Regions from separate parts of the Streptomyces sp. NPDC052064 genome, predicted to be linked through region 1. Evidence: riboswitches for the same ligand, from Rfam matches in the RefSeq annotation. Region 1 holds a riboswitch; each other region holds the start of a gene.
The links. A riboswitch is a leader RNA that binds a small molecule or an ion and turns the genes downstream of it on or off. The one in region 1 is predicted to bind cyclic di-AMP.
Positions count from the first base shown of each region.

Region 2: another riboswitch for cyclic di-AMP. It lies ahead of ACZ6TU_RS18685 (M23 family metallopeptidase); the one in region 1 lies ahead of ACZ6TU_RS25660 (transglycosylase family protein).
Region 3: another riboswitch for cyclic di-AMP. It lies ahead of ACZ6TU_RS02500 (C40 family peptidase); the one in region 1 lies ahead of ACZ6TU_RS25660 (transglycosylase family protein).

Region 1 is NZ_JBVJJE010000009.1:313,990-321,886, forward strand. It holds gene ACZ6TU_RS25640 (nucleoside triphosphate pyrophosphohydrolase) at 1-279, shown strand, start outside; gene ACZ6TU_RS25645 (hypothetical protein) at 296-679, opposite strand; gene ACZ6TU_RS25650 (cytochrome P450 family protein) at 771-2,030, shown strand; gene ACZ6TU_RS25655 (transglycosylase family protein) at 2,218-3,186, shown strand; cyclic di-AMP (ydaO/yuaA leader) riboswitch at 3,415-3,594, shown strand; gene ACZ6TU_RS25660 (transglycosylase family protein) at 3,599-4,279, shown strand; gene eno (phosphopyruvate hydratase) at 4,536-5,816, shown strand; gene ACZ6TU_RS25670 (FtsB family cell division protein) at 5,917-6,393, shown strand; gene ACZ6TU_RS25675 (DUF501 domain-containing protein) at 6,448-6,978, shown strand; gene ACZ6TU_RS25680 (Ppx/GppA phosphatase family protein) at 6,975-7,897, shown strand, end outside.
Region 2 is NZ_JBVJJE010000006.1:339,119-347,015, forward strand. It holds gene ACZ6TU_RS18675 (SGNH/GDSL hydrolase family protein) at 158-943, opposite strand; gene ACZ6TU_RS18680 (DUF6250 domain-containing protein) at 1,089-1,805, opposite strand; gene ACZ6TU_RS18685 (M23 family metallopeptidase) at 2,001-2,933, opposite strand; cyclic di-AMP (ydaO/yuaA leader) riboswitch at 2,938-3,092, opposite strand; gene ACZ6TU_RS18690 (alpha-galactosidase) at 3,410-5,485, opposite strand; gene ACZ6TU_RS18695 (tyrosine-protein phosphatase) at 5,666-6,463, shown strand; gene ACZ6TU_RS18700 (DUF6126 family protein) at 6,473-6,592, opposite strand; gene ACZ6TU_RS18705 (helix-turn-helix domain-containing protein) at 6,589-7,233, opposite strand; gene ACZ6TU_RS18710 (aspartate aminotransferase family protein) at 7,294-7,897, opposite strand, start outside.
Region 3 is NZ_JBVJJE010000001.1:535,683-543,579, forward strand. It holds gene ACZ6TU_RS02485 (esterase/lipase family protein) at 1-194, shown strand, start outside; gene ACZ6TU_RS02490 (M23 family metallopeptidase) at 300-1,952, shown strand; gene pcrA (DNA helicase PcrA) at 2,003-4,507, opposite strand; cyclic di-AMP (ydaO/yuaA leader) riboswitch at 4,798-4,970, shown strand; gene ACZ6TU_RS02500 (C40 family peptidase) at 4,979-6,148, shown strand; gene ACZ6TU_RS02505 (SLAC1 family transporter) at 6,260-7,273, shown strand; gene ACZ6TU_RS02510 (hypothetical protein) at 7,251-7,604, opposite strand.

The DNA of each region.
Region 1 (7,897 bases):
CTGCGCACCAAGGCGGTCGAGAAGCAGCGCACCTCGATCACCGAGGGCATCCCCCTCGGCCAGCCCGGCCTGGCCCTCGCCGCCAAGCTGGCGTCCCGGGCCCGCACGGCGAACCTGGACACACCGCTCCCGCCCGTCGAGGGCGTCGGCTACGACCTGCTGGCCCTGGCGGTCCGCGCGGAGTCGGAGGGCGTCGACCCGGAGGCGGCCCTGAGAGCGGCGGCCCGCGCGTACCGGGACGCGATCAGGGAGGCCGAGGGCCGAGATCAACGGCCGTGACGCGGTGCCCGGCGGGTCAGTCCCGCCAGTCCAGCTGCGTTTCGGGGATCCCGATGGAACGGGCGTGTTCCTGTGCCCGCCGACGGCCCTCCGCCCGCCCGTCTGGATCCTGGCCGCGCGGATAGCGGAAGACCTCGCCGGGGAAGACCACGAACGCCTCAGCGGCGGTGTTGTAGTTGACGTACCAGCCCCCGGTCGGAGCCAGGCACGCGGCCAGCCGCTCGGCCAGACGCTCCGCATCGGCCTCCTCCCCGGTGAAGTCCAGGAGCGTCCACCACTGCGGCTGCCCGGCCGCCGCACCCTCCACTTCCACCCTGGCGATCTTCGTGACGCGCAGCGGGACGCCGGCCAACTCGGCCCCGACCCGCAGGCTCTCCGCGATCAACACGCCTTCGAGCACCCGGTCCTCCTCGATCTCGACGCGGTGAGAGTAGCGATGACCTCTGACAGTGCCGGCCGGCGCTGCCCCGGGAGCTGCGTAGGGTCGTGGCATGCAACGTGAAGTGCCCGGGGTGCCCGAACTGTTTTCGTGGGAGTTCGCCTCTGACCCCTACCCCGCCTACGCCTGGCTCCGCGAGCACGCCCCCGTGCACCGCACGAAACTGCCCAGCGGTGTGGAGGCCTGGCTGGTCACGCGGTACGCCGACGCCAAGCAGACGCTCGCCGACCACCGGCTCTCCAAGAACCCGGCGCATCACCACGAACCCGCGCACGCCAAGGGCAAGACCGGGATCCCCGGTGAGCGCAAGGCCGAGCTGATGACGCATCTGCTCAACATCGACCCGCCGGACCACACCCGGCTGCGGCGGCTGGTGTCCAAGGCGTTCACGCCCCGCCGGGTCGCCGAGTTCGCGCCGCGGGTGCAGGAGCTCACGGACGGGCTCATCGACGGGTTCGCGGAGCAGGGGTCCGCCGACCTCATCCACGAGTTCGCCTTCCCGCTCCCCATCTACGCCATCTGCGACCTGCTCGGCGTCCCCCGCGAGGACCAGGACGACTTCCGCGACTGGGCGGGGATGATGATCCGTCACCAGGGCGGGCCCAGGGGCGGCGTGGCGCGGTCCGTGAAGAAGATGCGCGGCTACCTCGCCGACCTCATCCACCGCAAGCGGGAGGCGCTCCCCACCGAGCCCGCCCCCGGCGAGGACCTCATCTCCGGTCTCATCCGCGCCTCCGACCACGGTGAGCACCTCACCGAGAACGAGGCCGCGGCCATGGCCTTCATCCTTCTGTTCGCCGGCTTCGAAACGACCGTGAACCTCATCGGCAACGGCACCTACGCCCTGCTCACCCACCCCGAGCAGCGCGCGCGACTCCAGGCGTCCCTCGCCGCCGGGGAGACCGGTCTCCTGGAGACCGGCGTCGAGGAGCTCCTGCGCTACGACGGCCCTGTCGAACTCGCCACCTGGCGGTTCGCCACGCAACCGCTCACCATCGGCGGACAGCGGATCGCGCCCGGCGACCCGGTCCTCGTCGTGCTGGCCGCCGCGGACCGGGATCCGGAGCGGTTCGCCGATCCGGACGTGCTCGACCTCGGCCGCCGCGACAACCAGCACCTCGGTTACGGCCACGGCATCCACTACTGCCTCGGCGCCCCGCTCGCCCGCCTGGAGGGCCAGACCGCGCTCGCCACGCTCCTCACCCGCCTCCCGGACCTGCGGCTCGCGATGGATCCGGCCGAGCTGAGGTGGCGCGGCGGCCTCATCATGCGCGGGCTGCGCACCCTGCCGGTGGAGTTCACGCCGGCATGACAGCGGCCGTTACCAACCGGGCACCCCGCTCAAACATGACATGCCGTCAGAGCTGTGATCTTCACGTGATCTGCGCGGCATGAACTTGTGACAAGTGATCGTCTGCCGATACGTTCACCCATCATCAGCGCGGCCCGGGGGGACCCTGCGCCGCGCCGGTCTCTGCTGTCTCGCGAAAGGTCTCCGTATGCTCTCCGGGAACGGTCGGCACCGTCGCCCCCGCCAGGCTCCGGCTCTCCTCGTCGCTGCCGGAGTGACCGGCTCCGCCATCGCGATCCCGCTCCTCGGAGCCTCCGGCGCCAGCGCAGCCGACGGTACGACCTGGGACCGGGTCGCGGACTGCGAGACCGGCGGCGCCTGGAGCCAGAACAGCGGCAACGGATACTTCGGCGGCCTCCAGTTGTCCCAGGAGGACTGGGAGAACCACGGCGGCCTCGACTACGCCCCGAGTGCCGACCTGGCCAGCCGTTCCCAGCAGATAGCCGTGGCCGAGAGAATCCTCGCCGACCAGGGGGTCGGCGCGTGGCGGACCTGCGGGCTGCTCTCCGGTCTCCAGCAGGACAAGGACTCGGGCACATCCGACTCGTCCGACTCGTCCACTCCCACGGACTCGCCCGGACTGCTCGACTCCCCCGAGTCGTCTTCTTCGTCTTCTCCGTCCACGTCGCCGTCCCCTGACGCGCCGTCGACCTCGGAGGACGAAAACACCAAGTCCGACAAGTCATCCGATTCTGCCGATTCCTCGACGCGGGACCGGTCGCAGGACCAGGAGCCCGACAGCTCCCCCTCGGACGCTCCCGAGAGTGACAAGTCCGACAACTCGCAGCAGAGCGGCGACTCTTCGGCTCTGACCGACACCGGCTCCGGCCGCCACCGCGGTCCCGGCGCCGACGAGGGCACCGCGGCCGGGGACGGCCGTACGTCCGGGTCCGCGGGGCGGCACGCCTCGCGCGGCGACGAAGCCTCACGTGAGGCGACGGACGGCTCCTACACCGTCCGCTCCGGCGACAGCCTCTGGTCCATCGCCGACTCCCTCGACCTCAGCGGCGGATGGCGCGCGCTCTATGTGGGTAACGAGGCGGCCGTCGGCGCCGACCCGAACCTCATCCGCCCCGGTCAGAAGCTCACGGTAAGGGTCGAAGCGGACGAGCGGTAGCCGGTGGGGCAGTCCGGAAACGGCGGCGGAAGTCACCCTGAAACCGCGCGAATTCGCGTCACTGTTCGCGTCGAATGTCCCGTATAAGCCCGGTGAGAGATAGATCTCAGAAGCCCTGATCGTCTTTGAAATTCCGCCGATCGCGTGTCTACGGTCATGACCGCTCGCCACCGCGAGCCCCGGGTGCCGCAACGCCGAATCCTGCCAGCGGCCGCACGGGAACAGTCGTCGCGTCAAGCGCCGTAGGCAGGAGCGGGGGACCCAAGGTAAGCGCCGGGCCCAGCGGTCGAGGCAACTCGACGGCAGGTCCCGGCTTGGGGTGAAGCCGTGTCCCGTGAGGGACGCGGCCGGGCAACTCAACCGGCCCGAACCCGACAGCTCACCTCGCAGGCGTCGGTGAGGGGATCCATCCATGCTGTTTTCCGGCAAGGGCACGCACCGTCGTCCGTCCAAGGCCTCTCGGGTCATCGCCATCGCCGGTGTCACCGGTGCCGCCGTCGCCGCCCCGCTGATGGCGGCCGGCAACGCCTCCGCCGCCACCGCCTCCGAGTGGGACACCGTCGCCCAGTGCGAGTCCGGCGGCAACTGGTCCATCAACACCGGTAACGGCTACTACGGCGGTCTGCAGTTCTCCGCCTCCACCTGGTCCGGCTACGGCGGCACCAAGTACGCCTCCACCGCCGACCAGGCGACCAAGGAGCAGCAGATCGAGATCGCCGAGAAGGTCCTCGCGAGCCAGGGCAAGGGTGCCTGGCCGGTCTGCGGCAAGGGCCTGTCGAGCGCCGGCTACAGCGGCGGCTCCGCGCAGAGCGGCGGCTCCACCGAGGCCCGCGAGACCGAGCAGCAGCCGGCCTCCCGCTCCGACGAGCGCCCGGCCCAGACCCAGAAGAGCCAGAAGACCGTCACCACCCCGACCGGCAAGAAGGTCAAGAAGGGCGACGGCGAGTACAAGGTCGTCAAGGGCGACACCCTCAGCTCGATCGCGACCGAGCGCAAGGTCGAGGGCGGCTGGGAGAAGCTCTTCGAGCTGAACAAGGACATCGTCACCGACGCCAACCTCATCTACCCGGGCCAGCAGCTGCACCTGAAGTAAGCAGCGGCCCACCCCCGTCCCCACGGGCTCCCCGCCCCGGTGCGCGTTCCCCCCCGTACGCACCGGGGCGGGGTCATTTCCACAACCGTCTTTGTTTCGTTCGGAAACAATTTACTCTCGGTTCTGTCCATGGGGTGGGCGACCCGGTGGCCGATCGGCCGGAGCCGGTTAGGCTCATGTCGCGAGCCACCGCGGCCCGCACCGCGCAGGGCCCGAGCGGCCCGCGTATCCGCGTCACATCAAGAAGGAGATGCTCGTGCCGTCCATCGACGTCGTCGTAGCCCGGGAAATCCTGGACTCCCGAGGCAACCCCACGGTCGAGGTCGAGGTCGGCCTCGACGACGGCAGCACCGGTCGTGCCGCCGTCCCGTCCGGCGCCTCCACGGGCGCCTTCGAGGCCGTCGAGCTGCGCGACGGCGACTCGAACCGCTACCTCGGCAAGGGTGTGGAGAAGGCCGTCCTCGCGGTCATCGAGCAGATCGGCCCGGAGCTGGTCGGCTACGACGCCACCGAGCAGCGCCTGATCGACCAGGCGATGTTCGACCTGGACGCCACCGACAACAAGGGCTCCCTCGGCGCCAACGCCATCCTCGGCGTCTCCCTCGCCGTCGCCCACGCCGCCTCCGAGGCCAGTGACCTGCCGCTGTTCCGCTACCTGGGCGGCCCGAACGCGCACCTGCTGCCGGTGCCGATGATGAACATCCTGAACGGCGGCTCGCACGCCGACTCCAACGTGGACATCCAGGAGTTCATGATCGCCCCGATCGGCGCGGAGTCCTTCTCCGAGGCCCTGCGCTGGGGCGCCGAGGTCTACCACACGCTGAAGAAGGTCCTGAAGAGCAAGGGCCTGGCCACCGGCCTCGGCGACGAGGGCGGCTTCGCCCCGAACCTCGGCTCCAACCGCGAGGCCCTCGACCTCATCCTCGAGGCCGTCAAGGAAGCCGGCTACACCCCCGGCGAGCAGATCGCCCTGGCGCTCGACGTCGCCGCGTCCGAGTTCTACAAGGACGGCGTCTACACCTTCGAGGGCAAGGAGCGCTCGGCCGCCGAGATGACCGAGTACTACGCGGAGCTCGTCGACGCGTACCCGCTCGTCTCCCTCGAGGACCCGCTGTTCGAGGACGACTGGGAGGGCTGGAAGACCATCACCGCCAAGCTCGGTGACAAGGTCCAGCTCGTCGGCGACGACCTGTTCGTCACCAACCCCGAGCGTCTGGCCCGCGGCATCGAGGAGAGCGCGGCCAACGCCCTGCTGGTCAAGGTCAACCAGATCGGTTCGCTCACCGAGACCCTGGACGCCGTCGAGCTGGCCCAGCGCAACGGCTTCAAGTGCATGATGTCCCATCGCTCCGGCGAGACCGAGGACGTCACCATCGCCGACCTGGCCGTCGCCACCAACTGCGGCCAGATCAAGACCGGCGCCCCGGCCCGCTCCGAGCGCGTCGCCAAGTACAACCAGCTGCTGCGCATCGAGGAGATCCTCGACGATGCGGCGGTGTACGCCGGCCGCAGCGCGTTCCCGCGCTTCAAGGGCTGACCCCGTAAGAAGCAGCGTCGTACGTACGTCCCCGTACCCGGTCCCGTACCGTGTCCGGGGACGTACGCGCGTATGACGGTGGAGCGGGAGGCGGACAGACATGGCCGTGAAGGACCGGGACCGGTTCTCCACCGCGACCAGGATCCGGCTGCTCGGCGAGCAGACCGCGGCCCGGGTCTACCGCTCGCAGACCAAGCGCCAGGCCCGCCGCTCCCGGCTGACCGGCCGGGCCGCGCTGCTCGCCCTGGTGATGTGCTCGCTGATCGTGGCCCTGGCCTACCCGATGCGGGAGTACGTCTCGCAGCGCGCAGAGATCGACGACCTCCAGCGCGAACAGCAGCAGGCCCGGCAGCGCGTCGAACGGCTGCGCGACCAGAAGGCGCGCTGGCAGGACGACGCGTACGCGGAGCAGCAGATCCGGAAGCGATTGCACTACGTCATGCCGGGGGAGACGGGGTTCATCGTCGTCGACCCGCACGCGGCGCGGCAGTCGCACGCCGACCTCGGGGCGGCCGACCGCCCCTGGTACTCGAACGTCTGGGACGGGGTCGACAAGGCCGACGCCTCCGACCAGTGAACCCGGACCCCAGCCAGTGACCTGAACCCAGAGAAAGACAGCCTGAACACAGTCATGGAAACGCCCCCGCCGACCACCCCGCGCACCGAGCCCACCGACGCGGACGTCGAGGCCTTCAAGCAGCAGCTCGGCCGGCCCCCGCGCGGCCTGCGCGCGATCGCGCACCGGTGCCCGTGCGGGCAGCCCGACGTCGTCGAGACGGCCCCGCGGCTGCCGGACGGGACGCCGTTCCCCACGCTGTACTACCTGACGTGCCCGCGCGCCGCCTCGGCGATCGGCACGCTGGAGGCCAACGGCGTGATGAAGGAGATGACCGAGCGGCTGGCCTCGGACCCGGAGCTGGCGACGGCGTACCGGGCGGCGCACGAGGACTACATCAGGCGCCGTGACGAGATCGAGGAGCTGAAGAACTTCCCGAGCGCGGGTGGCATGCCGGACCGTGTGAAGTGCCTGCACGTGCTCGTGGGGCACTCGCTGGCCGCGGGGCCCGGGGTGAACCCGCTCGGGGACGAGGCCATCGAGATGCTGCCGGAGTGGTGGCGCAAGGGCCCGTGCGTGACGACCGCCGAGGAGGATGCCCAGTGACCCGCGTCGCCGCCGTGGACTGCGGTACGAACTCCATCCGGCTGCTGGTCGCCGACGCCGACCCCGCTACCGGCGAACTGGTCGACCTGGACCGCCGTATGACGATCGTGCGGCTCGGGCAGGGCGTCGACCGCACCGGTCGGCTCGCCCCCGAGGCACTCCAGCGGACCTTCGCGGCCTGCCGCGAGTACGCCGGGATCATCAAGGAGCACGGGGCGGAGCGGCTGCGGTTCGTGGCGACCTCCGCCTCACGGGACGCCGAGAACCGGGACGAGTTCGTGCGCGGCGTGCTGGACATCCTGGGCGTCGAGCCCGAGGTGATCTCCGGGGACCAGGAGGCCGAGTTCTCCTTCACCGGCGCCACCAAGGAGCTCGCCGGGCGCGACCACCTCCCGAGGCCCTACCTCGTGGTGGACATCGGCGGCGGTTCGACCGAGTTCGTCGTCGGCGACGACCGTGTCCGCGCGGCACGCTCGGTGGACATCGGCTGTGTCCGCATGACCGAGCGGCACCTGGTCCGGGACGGGGCCGTGACCGACCCGCCGGCCGAGGAGCAGATCGCGGCGATGCGGGCGGACATCGAGGCCGCCCTCGACCTCGCCGAGGAGACGGTCCCGCTGCGCGAGGCCCGCACGCTGGTCGGCCTGGCCGGCTCCGTGACGACCGTGTCGGCGATCGCCCTGGAGCTCCCCGAGTACGACTCGGCCGCCATCCACCACTCCCGCGTCTCCCACGACCGGGTCCGCGAGATCACCGACTGGCTGCTGCGCTCCACGCACGCCGAGCGCGCGGCCGTGCCCTCCATGCATCCGGGCCGGGTCGACGTGATCGGGGCGGGGGCCCTCGTGCTGCTGTCGATCATGGAGCGGATCGGCGCGGAGGAGGTCGTGGTCAGCGAGCACGACATCCTCGACGGGAT
Region 2 (7,897 bases), on a different contig from region 1:
CGGCGCGGCCCCGACCCACCACCACCGCGAAGGCGCTACGCGCACCCCACCGCACCCGCGCAGGCCGCCGCAGGCACCCGCACGGCACCCGCGCAGGCCGCCGCAGGCGCCCGCACCGCACCCCCGCAGGCCGCCGCAGGCACCCGCACCCGTCCCCCTACGCCACCGAAGCGATCCGCATCCTGATGTCCTCCGGCGACAGAGCCCCCTTGGCCGTCACGTGATCCCCCGACGACTCCCCACGCAGCCGCCGTCCGATCCACGGCACCAGAAACTCCCGCGCCCAGTGCACATTGTCCCGCCGAACCTCAAGCGGCCCCCGCGCCGGCAGCGGTGGCCACGGTTGCTCCGGGTCGGCCGGAACCTCCAGCCCGAGCACCTGCCCCGCACGGAGCGCCACCCGCGTGTGCCCCTCGGGCGACAGGTGCAGCCGGTCGGCGTCCCATGCCCTGCGGTCCTGGACACTGCGCAGGGACCACAGGTCGAGCACCGGGCAGCCGTACCGGTCGGCGATGGCCCGGACATGCCCGTTGTACGTCGCGATCTTGCCCCGCAGGTGCTTGAGCACGGGCATCCCACGGGTGTCGAACCCGGTCGTCACCATCACCGTGCCGGCCACGGCGGTGAGCCGCACAAGGGCCCGCTCGAAACGCTCGGCCACCTCGTCCGGGTCGGTACCGGGCCGGAGGATGTCGTTGCCCCCGGCGCAGAACGAGACGAGGTCCGGGGCCATTTCGGCGGCCCGCGGAACCTGGTCCGCCACGATCTGGTCGAGGAGCTTCCCGCGCACGGCGAGGTTGGTGTACTGGAAGTCGCCTTCGGGCCGGCGGTCGGCGAGCAGGACGGCGAACCGGTCGGCCCAGCCGACGAACGCCCCGTCGGGGCCGGGATCACCGACGCCCTCGGTGAAGCTGTCCCCCACCGCCACGTACGACCCGATCACTGCTCTGCTGTCACTCTTCGAATCGTCTGCCACAGCCGCTCATGATTCACCCTCCAATGTGACCTACGCGACCGTAGGCAGGGGTTGACGGGCGGTGAGATAAGCCACTCCCAAAGTGTTCGCCAACTCCGGAATACGTCACCCGTCAGCGATGTTGGGGAGTCAGTCGCCATACCCGGAAGCCCGTGATCCGGAAGTGGCTCCACACGGTCCGGAAGGCGAAGTGCCCGCCGGTGTACGGCCGCGGGTCTGCGTAGTCGAAGACGAGGCGCCCGTTGTTCCACCACCTGACCGTCGAGCCGTCGGAGACGATCCGGACCCGATTGGGCTCGTTGGGGACCAGCAGCGGCTCGGTGTAGTCGTAGATCAAGGGCCGGACGCCGGGCTCGCCGACGTACCGCCGCAGCCGGGTCGTGGTGTTGTAGTTGGCGCCGTAACCGGAGTAGTACGTCGTCAGGTGGTCGTACTCCTCCAGCGCCCCACCCCGCGGCGTGGCGAAGAGGTCGCCCGGGGAGCGCACGTCGGTCGCGTTCCAGAAGTTGTTGAGATCCGAGACCCGGTCGTTGACCCCGCCCTCGGAGACAGGCGTGGCGGTGTACTCGAGGACGTAAGGGCCTTCGAGCCGCCGCCTGAACCACACGGTCGCCCCGCTCGGCACGTCGATCTCCAGAACGCCGCGAGAGGCGGTGACGGTGCCGCCGCCCTGGAGTTCGGTCGCCCACTGGGCGAGGCCGTGGCAGAAGTCGTCGTGGGCGACGAGGCGGCGGTGCCGGGGCGCGGCGTACGCGGCGCCCGTCGGAACGAGGGCCGTCAGGGCGGCTCCGGCGGACAGGGCTGCGAACGCTCTGCGAGTGGTCGGCACGGGACACGTCTCCTTGGGGGATCCGCCTGGAAGGCTCTAGAAAGCGCTTGCGCTCCGGACGGGATCACTGTCTCCCAACTGCCGCCCGCTGTCGATCCCTTGGGATGACCGGAAGGTGCGCACACACCGAAGGCCGGACCCGGGGATCGGGGTCCGGCCAACGGTCGCGTGTCAGGCAGGTGGTCGTGCGGTCGGTCAGCCGACGGAGATGCCGTGCGAGCGCAGGTAGGCGACCGGGTCCACGTCCGAGCCGTAGTCCGGCGTGGTGCGGATCTCGAAGTGCAGGTGCGGTCCGGTCACGTTGCCGGTGGCACCGGAGAGGCCGATCTGCTGTCCGGCGCTCACGGTCTGGCCGGCCGAGACGGAGAGCGAGGACAGGTGGGCGTACTGCGCGTAGTTGCCGTCGTTCAGCTTGATGACGACCTGGTTGCCGTACGCGCCGCCCCAGCCCGCGGAGACGACCGTGCCCGCGCCGACGGCCTTGAGCGAGGTGCCGGTCGGGACGACGAAGTCGACACCGGTGTGGTAGCCGCTGGACCACATGCTGCCGGACATGCGGTACGGGGTGCCGACGGTGGCGCCGTCCACCGGGAGGCTGTAGCCGCTGGAGGTCGCGGCGGCCGGCTTGGCGGCAGCCGGCTTCGAGGACGACCCGGAGGCGGACGACTTCGAAGCCGAGGACTTGGAAGCCGAGGGCTTCGACGGCTTGAGGGCCGAGGACTTCGACGAGGACGGGGACGAAGACTTGGACTCGCCCGCCGCCTTCTTGCCGATCGACAGCTTCAGGCCCGGGTGGATCAGCGACGGGTCGTCGCCGACGGCGTCCCGGTTGTCCGAGTAGAGCTTCTTCCAGCCGCCGCTGACGTTCTGATCGTCGGCGATCTTCGCGAGATAGTCACCGGCCTGCACGGTGTACGTGCGGGCGCCCGTGGCCTTCTCGGCGGCCTCCTTCTCGGCGACCGGAGCGGACTGGACGGCCTTTTCCGGAGCCGACTGCGGGGTGGCGGCGTGGGCACCGGCGGCCCCCATGAGCGGAAGGGCGAGAGCCGCCCCGCCGGTTCCGGCGACGGCGATGGAGCGGGTGAAACGCTGGGTCTTCGGGCGGCGGTGCTTACCCTTCGCGGGCATGGCGAATTCCTCTCCGTCGCCTGCGAGGTGAGCTGTCGGGTGCGGGCTGGAGATGCCCGGCCGCGCCGAGGCGCGGCTTAACCCCAAGCCGTTCCGGGAACCGGAACAGGCGTCTTACCTGTGGGTCCCCCGCTCCTGCCGTACGTCGGGTCAGTGTGTGGGGCTCCGGGCGGCGGCAGGATTAGGCGTCCGTCCGGATTGGTGTGGAACGTAAGCGACCAAGACGCAAAGGGACAAGCTTGCGGTTGCCTGTGACAGCGTTTTTCTTGACGCATCGGCACATTTTCCGTCACGGAGCGTGGATTTCCGATCTCCCGCTTTCCTCAATGCCCCTGAACAGCACCAAAATTACGTGCACATGGCAACAACACATCGTCACGAATATGACGATGCTCACGCACCCCGACCTCGTTTCCTTTACGATCGGGGCACGTTATGTCGAAATAACCAAAGCGCTCCCTATTCGGGCAGAACGGCTACTTACGCTTAAGCCGGACGACGGTGGCGTCCAGATCTCCGCGCAGGCCGACCCGCAGCCCGTGATGGAGCAGCACGGCACCCCGGTGAACTTCGCCCGTTTCGAGGCATTCGTACGATGCCGTGGGGTCGAGGCCCCGCAGCCGGAGCGCCGGAACGGGCTCGCCGTAGCGCTGCGCCTGGAGCCAGGCGAGGACGACAACCTCGTCGCCGAGGGCGTACTGCACGGCGCTCAGGCCGCCCTCCGGCGGACGCAGCCGGTACAGGTCGCCGCGCTGCACCACAGGCCGGATCTCCTTGTAGAGCTCCACCCAGTCCCGCGCCTCGGCGAGCTCCGCCTCCGTCCACTTCGTGAGGTCGCCACCGACCCCGAGCACCCCGGCCATGGCACTGACGAACCGGAACCGCAGGGAACTGGCCCGCTGGTTGAGCATGGCGTTCGGACTGTCGGTGACCCAGGCGGCCATGACCCGTGCCGGATGGATCTGACTGAAGCCGTACTGGATGGCGAGCCGGTCGAGCGGGTCGGTGTTGTCCGAGGTCCACACCTGGTCCGTGCGGCTCAGCGCGCCGAGATCGATCCGGCCGCCGCCGCCCGAGCAGGACTCGAAGGCCACCCCGGGATGGGCGACCCGCAGCCGGTCCAGCAGGGCGTACAGGCCGTGGACGTGGTCGACCCACAGCCGCTGCGGGTAGGGGTCGTCCGGCCAGCCGGCGTCGGTGAAGCAGCGGTTGAAGTCCCACTTGACGTAGTCGATCGGGGCGCTGGAGAGGAGACCGTCGAGCCGCTCCCAGAGGTACTCCTGGACATCCTCGCGAGCCAGGTTCAGTACGAGCTGATTGCGGAACTCTGTACGCTTTCGTCCCGGTTGATACTGCACCCATTCCGGATGCGCGCGGTACAGGTCGCTGTCCGGGTTGACCATCTCCGGCTCGACCCAGATCCCGAACCGCATGCCGAGGCCGTGCACGTGGTCGGCGAGCGGCTTGAGGCCGCCCGGGAAGCGGTCGGGGTTCGGGGTCCAGTCGCCGAGCCCGGCCCGGTCGCTGGTGCGCGCCCCGAACCAGCCGTCGTCGACCACGAACAGCTCGACGCCCATGGCGGCGGCCCGCTCGGCGAGCGCCCGCTGCTGCTCCTCCGAGATGTCGAACTCGGTGGCCTCCCAGGAGTTGAACAGCACCGGCCGGTCCTGGTCGGCGTCCGGGATCACGTACGCCCGCTGGTAGGCGTGCCAGGCGCGGCTCGCCCCGCCGAAGCCACCGTCGCTCCAGAGCCCGGCGAAGACGGGGGTCGTGTACGACTCCCCCGTGCCGAGCATCAGCAGGCCCGAGTCGTCGTACCCCGCCCCGCCGGTGATCTGCACGCGCGCGTCCGGGAGTTGGGCCACGGCGATCCGCCAGGACCCGGACCAGCCCAGGGCGCAACCGTAGACCTCCCCGCTCTCCTCGGTCGCGTCGGTGTCGAGCGCGACCCACGGCAGGTGCTGGTGACCGGTGTGGCCGCGGCGGCTGCCGATGACCTTCTCGCCGTGGGTGAGGACGGAGCGCTCCAGCCGGGACTCGGCGCCCCAGCGGCCGTGCAGCTGGGACAGCCGCCAGGTGTCGCGGTCGGGCAGGGTCCAGGTGGCGGAGTCGGCGCGCAGCACCTCGACGGCGGGTCCGTGGTTGTCCAGGGTCACCCAGCGCTCGACGACGTCCGTCGAGGAGCGCATCCGGTAGTGCAGCGTGATGGTCAGGTCACCGTCGCGGAAGCGCAGCCGCAGCTCGTCGGCCTCGGCGTCGTGCCCGGCGTAGGTCCACTCGGTGCCGCGCCGCTCCGCGGTGCGGACGGACAGGGCGGGCCGGACGAAACGGGGGCCGCCCTCGACCGGATACTCCTCGCGCCCGTCGAGCGGGGATTCGAAAGGCCAGTAGTCCGGCAGCGGCCGGACGGCGAGGGCCTCGGCGTCGGCGAGGCCGATCCGGGGGCCCCAGTGCAGGTGCAGCAGCTCGTCGCGGTCGGTGACATGGACGGCGTAACTACTGGCCGGACCCGAGAGCACCCACGTACGACCGTCTTCGGAGATGTCCAGCATCAAGCCCTCACAGATTCGTACAAGCCCGACCAGGCGCGACCAGGCCCCAACATCATCGAGGGCTCCGGGTGCTCCGGGCAACGCCTGTGGACAACTCATTGCCCCAGGCAGGGCATGTCGTATCGTCGGGTGATGCCCGTCGACGAGCCGCGCCGGCGGCGCCGAAGGGGAGGAGCCCTCGTGACACAGCAGGTCCCGTCGACCGAGCCCGAGCTGGCCGGAGTGCGCAACTTCCGGGATGTGGGCGGACTGCCGACCGTGGACGGACGGCGGGTGCGGCAGGGGATGCTGTTCCGCAGCGGCCACCTCGCCCATGCGACCGGGGAGGACGCCGCCTTCCTGACCACCCTGGGCCTGCACACGATCTTCGACTTCCGCAACGCGGCCGACCAGAAGCTCGAAGGGCCCGACGTCGAGCTGCCGGGCGTGCGCAATGTGAACCTGCCGCTGAGCGACCCGGCCGACGGCGCCGAGTTCTGGCGGATGGTCCGCGACGGCGACCTGGACCAGCTGCGCGCGATCCTCTCGGACGGCAAGGCGGCGGACCGGATGATCGCCTCGTACCGCACGATCATCCGGCACCGCACGGCCGAGCACTCCCAGGTGCTGCGTGCGCTCGCCGAGGACAGCGTCCCCGCCCTGATGCACTGCGCGGCGGGCAAGGACCGCGCGGGCCTGTCCATCGCGGTGACGCTGCTCGCCCTGGGTGTCGAGCGCGAGGCGATCCTCGACGACTACCTGAAGTCCAACGCCAAGCACCGCCGCTACAAGGTGCACCGCAGCAGCTCCGCCGCCTCGGCCTACTCCCCCGAGGTCATGGAGCTGCTCAGCCCCCTGTTCGACGCGCGCGCCGAGTACCTGACGGCGGCCTTCGACACCATCGAGGAGACCTGGGGCGGCGTCGACGCCTATCTGGAGAAGGGGCTCGGGCTCACCCCGGAGACCCGGGAGCTGCTGCGCGAGCGACTGCTCGACTGAGGAACGCGGCTAGCGTGCCCCTGCCTCGAACAGGAAGTACACGAAAGCGGCGAAGACGTGCCCCACCACGAGGTAGATGAACAGCCGCACCCACAGGGCGCGGGGGAACTTCTCCTCCATGTCCTTCATGGCATGTCTCCAGGGGTGGGACCGAGGCACAGGGCGGCTGTGGGGCTCTGCAGGAGGGTGTGGACGAAGAGCAGCTCGACGCCGTCCGGGTCCTGGGCGGCGATCCGGTGCGGGGTCAGCGAGTCGAAGTGGGCGCTGTCGCCGGGCGCGAGCTGGTGCGTGGTGTCGCCGAGGCTCAGCCGCAGCCGTCCCCGGAGCACGTGGAGCCACTCCTCGCCGGGGTGGACGCGCACGATGTCGCCCTGAGAGCCATGGGGGACGTGGACGCGCAGGGCCTGCATCCCGCGCCCGGGGGCGCCGGCCTGCCAGTACGTCCAGCCCCCCGCCGCGGTCGGTTCCATGTCGGCGGCGCGGATGACGGCGTCCCGGTCGGCGACCGTCTCACCGAGCAGCTCGGAGACCGTCGTACCGTAGATGCGGGCGAGCGCGAGCAGCATCGGCAGGGAGGGCTGACGCTGCCCGGTCTCCAGCCGGGAGAGGTGGGCGGGCGACAGCCCGGCGGCGCGGGCCGCGGCTTCCAGGGTCAGGGAGGCCCGGCGCCGCAGTGCACGCAGCTGCGGTGCGACGGCTGGCAGCGCACCGGCCGCCTGGTCAGCCGACGGGGCAGCCCCGGAGGACCGCTCGGTCTCGGAGGAGCTCATGCCTCCATTCAGCCGGAGCCTTGCCCCCGCGGCAAATTCCTTGCCTCAGAGGCAAAACGCCTACCGGTTGGCCAGCGCCTGCTTGACCAGCGTCTTCCCGAAGTCCCAGACCAGCCCGCCGTCGTGCGCGTCGTCCATCACGGCCGTGAAGGCGTCGACGAACCGGTCCACCTCCCGCTCGCCGATGATCAGCGGTGGGATCAGCTTGATCACCTCCAGGTGGTCGCCGGAGACCTGGGTGAGGATCCGGTGCTTCCGGAGCAGCGGTACGACGACCATCTGGGCGAACAGTCCCTTGCGCGCGGCCTGGAGCATGGCCCAGCGGCTGCGCAGCTTCAGCGCCTTCGGCCGGCCGAACTCGATGCCGATCATCAGGCCCCGGCCGCGGACGTCGGCGAGCATCTCGTACTTGTCCGTCAGCGCCGCGAGCCGGGATCTGAGCCGTTCGCCGGTGGTGCGGACACCTGCGACGATCTGCTCGTTCTCCATCACCGCCAGCACCGCCAGGCCCGCCGCCATGGCCTGCGCGTTGGACCCGAAGCTCGCCGAGTGGACCAGCACCCGGTCCATCGACGAGTAGACCTTCTTGAAGATCCAGTCCTTGCCGAGCGTGGCGCCCACCGGCACATAGCCGCCGGAGAGCGCCTTGGCCACGCACACCAGG
Region 3 (7,897 bases), on a different contig from region 1:
ACGTGATGGATCCGCTGGAGACGGCCTGCATCGACCATCCCGATCTCACGGTTGAGAACGTGCGGGTGACCGGCATCGGTCATCTCGCCCTGCCCGTACACCCCGCCGTCGCCAACGGAATACGGCAGGTTCTCGACACGGCTCGCCCGGGTGAACCGTCCGCCGGCCGCACCGGCGGTCTGACGGTGGCCTGAGACTCGTCATACAGCCGGCACACAACGTCGAAGCACCGATCAATCTCGAACAAACTTCGAACACAGGGCCAAGCCCGTGCCCGCAGTCCGCCAAAACACGGCCGAATGCCCGTTTCCTGCGCGTGCGAAACCTGCCGAAGATTGTCGTGCCCGCGTACCGCCGGGTACAGTCGCCGCACTGCTCTGGCAGCCCCTGTTGTCGAGGCGAAAGAGAAGTTGGTGGACGACCGTCACCCGTCGGGGACCATGACCCCGGCTCCGGCTTCCGACGCCGACTCGGCGCACTACGCGTCGTACGGCACCCAGGAAGCCCAGTACGGCGACTTCACCACGTACGGCGACCACGCCGCCACTGGATTTGACACTACGGGCACCGACGGCGCCGGTTTCGCCGCCACCGGCCACACCACCGCGACCTTCGCCACCGATCCCCTCTTCGGCGACATGCCGGGCAGCGGCCACGACACGGGCAGGTACGACACCGGCCACTGGCCCACCGGCACACACGAGAACCCGCATTACGACGCGTACGCGGCCCAGCACCACGCCTCCTACGACACCGGCGTCTACGACACGACGACCTGGACGACCGGGCAACAGCCGCTCTCGGTCATCCCGCCGCAGGCCACCTCCCCGGACGCCACCGGGCAGTGGGACGCCGGCGCCTGGCTCCAGCCCGACCAGTCCGGCAATCCGGCCGACCAGACCCAGCAGTGGGAATGGGGCACGCAGGCCTTCGACACCGGTGCCTACGACGCCACGCAGTGGAACACCGACGGCGCCGCCACACCGGCCCCCGAGGCGTACGAGCAGCACGGCGAAACCTTCGAGCAGCACGAGACCGCGACGTTCGAGCAGGTCGCCTACGACGAAGCCGCCGGGGCCGCCTACCACGACCCCGCCTCGGACGGCGGCGAGCCGGCCCCCACCGGCGAACTGCCCACCGTCACCCCGCTCCTGGACGACCAGGAAGAGGTCGGCACGCGCGCCGCCTCACGGGCGGCCTCGCGCGCCGGATCCCGTTCCCGCCGCCGTACGCCCCCCAAGCGCTCGGCGCTGCTGACCATCGCGGTGCCCTCGGCGTGTGTGATGGGCGTCGCGGGGATCGCCGCCGCCTCCGTCGGCAGCCTCACCGACGACGGCGCCGTGGAGGCGCAGACGACCGCGGCGGACGCGCAGCCGGTGAAACCGGCCGCCGCCAACAACAAGCTGGACACGCAGCTCCAGAGCCTCGCCGCCGGCGCCGACGACTTCGCCGACCGGGCCAGCCGTACGCAGGAGCGCATCGACCTCAAGGCCCAGCAGGCGGCCGAGCGCAAGCGGGCGGCGGAGGAGGCGGCCCGCAAGGAGAGGCTCCGCCCCAAGTTCGCCCTGCCGGTCGCGCGGCACGGGCTCAGCGCCACCTACGGCCAGTCCGGCATCAACTGGATGTCCCTGCACAGCGGCATCGACTTCCCCGTCTCGTACGGCACGACCGTGATGGCCGCGACCGACGGCACCGTCCGCACCCAGTGGAACAGCGCGTACGGCAACATGCTGATCCTGACCGCGAAGGACGGCACGGAGACGTGGTACTGCCACCTCTCCACCTACACGGTCCCCTCCGGTACGACCGTGAAGGCCGGCGATCCGATCGCGCGCTCCGGAAACTCCGGCAACTCGACGGGCCCGCACCTGCACTTCGAGGTGCGCCCGGCCGGCGGCTCGGCGATCGACCCGCTCCCGTGGCTGCGCAGCCACGGCATCGACCCGACGTAACGTCCGGGCAGCCCCCGCCCGTTCGGCGAACGGGGGCTGGTCTCATACGGCTACAGCTTCTCCACCGGCGCGTACCGCAGCAGCAGCCGCTTCGGCTTGGTGTCCCCGAAGTCGATCGTCGCCTCGGCGTTCGCGCCCGTGCCCTTGACCGCCACGACGGTCCCGAGCCCGAACTGGTCGTGCGTGACCCGGTCCCCGACCGCCAGCCCCACGACCGGCTTCTCGGAGGTCCGGCGCGTGGAAAAACCGGACGCGCCCGACGCCGACGAACGCGAGCGGGACGACGACAGCGAGGCCGCCACCCCGGAGACCGGCCCGGAGGACGCGGGCGCGGTCGCCCCCGTCCGCTTCCACTCCAGGTACGCCGGCGGGATCTCCTCCAGGAACCGTGAGGGCGGGTTGTACGACGGCTGGCCCCAGGCGCTGCGCAGCGTGGACCGCGTCAGATACAGCCGCTCCCGCGCGCGCGTGATGCCGACGTACGCCAGGCGCCGCTCCTCCTCCAGCTCCTTGGTCTGGCCGAGGGCGCGCATGTGCGGGAAGACGCCGTCCTCCATGCCGGTCAGGAAGACGACGGGGAACTCCAGGCCCTTGGCGGTGTGCAGGGTCATCAGCGTGATGACGCCGTCGCCGTCTTCCTCGTCGGGGATCTGGTCGGAGTCGGCGACCAGCGCGACCTGTTCGAGGAAGTCGGACAGCGTGCCCCCCGGGGCGGCAGCCCCTGGTGTCACCGTGTCCTCGCCGCGCTCCTGCTCGAACTCCATGGCGACGGCGGCGAGTTCCTGGAGGTTCTCGATCCGGGTCTCGTCCTGCGGGTCGGTGGAAGCCTGCAGCTCGGCGAGGTACCCGGTGCGTTCCAGGACGGCCTCCAGCACGGTGGCCGGTCCGGCGCCGGACTCGACGATCGTACGGAGGTCCTCCATCAGTGTGTTGAACCGCTTGACGGCGTTCGTGGAGCGCGCGGCCATGCCGTATGCCTCGTCCACGCGCTTCAGTGCCTGCGGGAAGCTGATCTTCTCGCGCTGGGCGAGGGCGTCGATCATCGCCTCGGCGCGGTCGCCGATGCCCCGCTTGGGGACGTTGAGGATCCGGCGCAGCGGCACCGAGTCCTCCGGGTTGGCCAGCACGCGCAGGTAGGCCAGGACGTCCCGGACCTCCTTGCGCTCGTAGAAGCGGACGCCGCCGACGACCTTGTAGGGCAGGCCGACGCGGATGAAGATCTCTTCGAAGACACGGGACTGGGCGTTGGTGCGGTAGAAGACGGCGACGTCACCGGCCTTCGCCTCGCCGGCGTCCGTGAGCCGGTCTATCTCGTCGGCGACGAACTGCGCCTCGTCGTGCTCGGTGTCGGCGACGTAGCCGGTGATCTGGGCGCCCGTGCCCGCGTTGGTCCACAGGTTCTTGGGGCGGCGGGACTCGTTGCGCTCGATGACCGCGTTGGCCGCGCTGAGGATCGTCTGGGTGGAGCGGTAGTTCTGCTCCAGCAGGATCGTCGTCGCGTCCGGGTAGTCCTCCTCGAACTGGAGGATGTTGCGGATGGTCGCGCCGCGGAAGGCGTAGATCGACTGGTCCGCGTCACCCACCACGCACAGCTCGGCGGGCGGGACGTCGTCCGGGCCCGGCGGTACGTCGACGGGGTGCTCAAAGGTGCCGACGAGCTCCCGGACGAGGGCGTACTGGGCGTGGTTGGTGTCCTGGTACTCGTCCACCAGCACATGGCGGAAGCGGCGGCGGTAGTGCTCGGCGACGTCCGGGAAGGCGCGCAGCAGGTTGACCGTCGTCATGATCAGGTCGTCGAAGTCGAGGGCGTTCGCCTCGCGCAGCCGCGACTGGTACATCGCGTAGGCCTGGGCGAGGGTCTTCTCGAAGCCGTCGGAGGCCTGGGCGGCGAAGTCCTCCTCGTCGATCAGCTCGTTCTTCAGGTTGCTGATCTTGGCGCTGAAGGACTTCGGCGGGAAGCGCTTGGGGTCGAGGTCCAGGTCGCGGCAGACCAGGGCCATCAGGCGCTTGGAGTCGGCGGCGTCGTAGATCGAGAAGGAGGACGTGAAGCCGAGCTTCTTGCTCTCGCGCCGCAGGATGCGCACGCACGCGCTGTGGAAGGTCATCACCCACATCGCGTTCGCCCGCGGGCCGACGAGCTGCTCGACGCGCTCCTTCATCTCACCCGCGGCCTTGTTGGTGAAGGTGATCGCGAGGATCTGGCCCGGGTGCGCGCCCCGCTCGGCGAGCAGGTGGGCGATGCGGTGCGTGAGCACGCGGGTCTTGCCGGACCCGGCGCCTGCCACGATGAGCAGCGGGGAACCGGAATGGACGACGGCGGCGCGCTGGTTGTCGTTCAGCCCCTCCAGGAGGGCGGCGGTGTCCACCACCGGGCGCGGGGCGCCGTCGCGGTAGTAGGCGTCCCGGTCCGGGGGCACGTCGAACTTCCCGCCGAACAGATCGTCCGGAACCGGCTCCGGTACGTGATCGTCCTCGGGTGGCGGCGGGGGCTCGTCCGCGGGGCCCCGCTGGGCCTGGAGGTCCGCCAGGAAGCTGTCGTCAAAGAGGCTGCTCATCGCTCTCCGAGTCTAGGGCGCCCCACTGACAGCCCGCCGCCGCCCTGAGAACATCACCGAACGGACCCCCTCGTCACCCTGCATCGCCACATGATCACAGGTTGCTACGGCCGTCACATTCATGGACGACTCGTGACCAACCCCCCGAGATCGATCACTATCGGCGACGCTCTGGGATAAGGTCACGAAAATGTATCGGGCATATCACCCATCAACCTTCACAAGGGCCACACGAGTTGGCTACCGTGCGGGCAGGCCGCACGACCCCCACCGGCGAACGTCGCCGGGCCGCGCGGCCTCCGCCGAGTCCGGTGTGCCGCAGCGGCAGCCGGAGCCGGGGACCCAACCGAGAACTTTGGGGTGAATCGGCCCGCCTCCTTCACGGAGATGGCCGTAGGGCAACCCTTCCGAAGTACCCGCCCGAACCCGACAGCTAACCCGGTAGGCGGAGCATGGAAGGAGTCGCCTCCCTTGGCGTCGCACCGCAAGTCGCGTCCCGCGGGTACGCGCGTCGCAGGCATACGGACCCCCGCCCTCGCAACGGCGGCCCTCACATCCGTGGCCCTGCTGTCCCAGTCGGCCAACGCCGCCCCCGAGGCCGACGACAAGCCGAGTCTCGAGGAAGTCGAGAAGAAGGTCGACGACCTGTACCGCCAGGCCGAGTCGGCGACCGACAAGTACAACTCGGCCAAGGAGAAGACCACCAAGCAGCGCAAGCGCGTCGACACCCTCCTCGACGACGTCGCCAAGCGCACCCAGAAGCTCAACGAGGCCCGGGAGGAACTTGGTTCCTTCGCCGCCGCCCAGTACCGCACCGGCGCCTCCGCCCCGGACACGGCGACGTTCCTGCTCGCGGACACCCCGCAGGACTACTTCGACCAGACCCAGCTGATGGACCGGATGACCGGCCGCCAGAAGGTCGCGGTCGACAACTACGTCACCCAGCAGTCCGAGACGATGAAGAAGCGTCAGGAGGCCACCGAGAGCCTCGAGACGCTCACCGATACGCAGGGCGACCTGAAGACGGCCAAGGCGACCGTCCAGAGGAAGCTCGCCGACGCGCGTGAACTGCTGTCGAAGCTGACCGCCGAGGAGAAGGCGCGGCTCGCGGCGATCGAGAGGGAGAAGCAGCAGGAGGCCGCCCGCAAGGCCGCCGAGCTGGCCCGGCAGCAGGCCGCGCAGCAGAAGGCGCAGGAGGAGGCCGCCCAGCAGCAGCAGAGCGGTTCGTCCTCGTCGTCGGGTTCGTCCTCCTCCTCGACGGCCCCGGCCGACTCCTCGTACGCCACCAAGGCCGAGAAGGCGCTCGCCTTCGCCCGCGCCCAGATCGGCAAGCCGTACGTCTGGGGCGCCGTCGGCCCCGGCTCCTACGACTGCTCCGGCCTCACCCAGGCCGCGTGGAAGGCCGCGGGCGTCACCCTGCCACGCACGACCTACGACCAGGTCAACGCCGGCACCACGGTCTCCCTGGCCGCCGCCCAGCCCGGTGACCTGATCTTCTTCTACGACGACATCACCCACGTCGGCATTTACATCGGCAACGGCATGATGATCCACGCCCCGAAGCCCGGCACCTACGTGCGCGAGGAGTCGATCTACTACGACGGCGAGTCGTCGATCCACAGCGTGGTGCGGCCGGCCTGAGGGCCCGTACGGCACTGAGGGCACGCGCGCGTGAGGGCGCTCGCGCGTTTTTGAGGCGCCCGCGCGCGTGCCCCGCCGGTAACGCGCGCGGCGCCTCCTAGCATCGGCCCCATGTCCGGCCCCTCCCCCTCCACCGCCTGGTGGGCGCAGCGCGCGCCGTCCGCGAGTGCCGCCGTGCTGGCGACCGGCACCCTGGCGGTCGGTCTGGATCTGGCGGGGTACGACGTCCTCTCCCGCGTCGCCCTCGGCCTGGCCTGCGCGGCCTGGCTGATGCTCGCCGCGGACTTCACCCTGCGGCTGCTGCCGGCCGGCGGCAGGTGGCGGGCGTACGCGGGGGTGCCGGGCCTTCTGGACACCGTGGCGACGACCGCCCTCACCACGGTGGCGGCGACGGCCGTCCTCGGTACCGGCTTCTCGGCGGCCGGCTCGCAGTCTCTGGCCGCGGCACTGCTGGTACTGGCCGTACTGCTCTGGCCCGTGCCGCTCGTCCTCCCCGCGCAGGACGGGGAGCGACGCAGGCCCGGGACGGTGTTCGCGCGCTGCATGGCCACGCAGGGGCTCGCCGTGCTCGGCGCCACGCTCGCCGCGGCCGAGTCGGCGGCCTGGCTCTCGCACGCGGCGCTGGTGCTCTTCTGGCTCGGGCTCGTGCTGTACGTGCTCGCCCTGGCCCGTTTCGATGTGCGGCAGGTGGCCGAGGGGTGCGGCGACCACTGGCTCGCGGGCGGGGCGCCGGCCCTCTCGGCGCTGGCCGGGGCGCGGCTGATCAGCTCCGACAGCGCACGCCTGTACCTGTGGAACGACGACGACCGCGGTGTCCTGCGCCACGCGACCGTCGTGCTGCTCGTGCTCGCCCTGGCCTGCTGCGCCGTCCTGCTCACCGCCGAGTTCCTACGGCCCCGGCCCCGCACCGACATCCGCCGCTGGGCGACCGTGTTCACCTGGGCCAAGACGGCGGCGGCGGCACTGGCCGTCGCCGCCGTCCTCGACGTCTCCTGGCTCGACGGCCTCGGGGAGGCCCTGCTGTGGGTCGCGGTGGCCGCGTGGCTCGGGGGCACCGCCTGGGCGGTCGCCTCGGCCCGGGCCTACGTCATGCCCGGCCGGGTCAGGTCCAGAGCACGGCGATGAAGACGTTCGCCGTGGTCAGTGCCCCGACCAGGCCGAACAGGCCCTTGTCCACCTTCGCGTCGTCCCTTTTCACGTAGACCAGGCCGAGGATCACGATCAGCAGGGCCAGCTTGACGCCGATCTTGATGTTGTTCACGGACTGGTCGTCGGCCTGGTTGAGGCCGACCAGGATCACACCGGTGACCAGCATCGTCAGCGCGCCGTGCAGCATCGCGGGGGTGTAGCGGGCGGTGCCCTCGCCCATCGCCTTCATCTGGGTGAGGAAACCGCCCAGGAGGGATGCGATGCCGATGATGTGGAGGCCGACGAAGAGGTGGATGAGTACGTCCATGAGGCCGGAGCCTAATCAGGGGCTCCCGGGCCGCCGACACCGGCCCACGGATGCATATATGCGCCCCATAGCACCCGATCACCGTCATGCGCCCACGATTCGACGCATCGGTCATCACGCTGAGTGGAGCCGACGACGCCGAGGCGGGATCACGGTCGCATACGGTCACCACCGGTCCTCTCGGAACAGTTCCGCGCACCTGCCACCGGCCCGCCACCCCGGGGTTTAGCGTCCTCCACCAGGTGACCGGCTCCCCACCGCCGCCCGGGCCAGGGGCGGCAGTCGGGCACCAC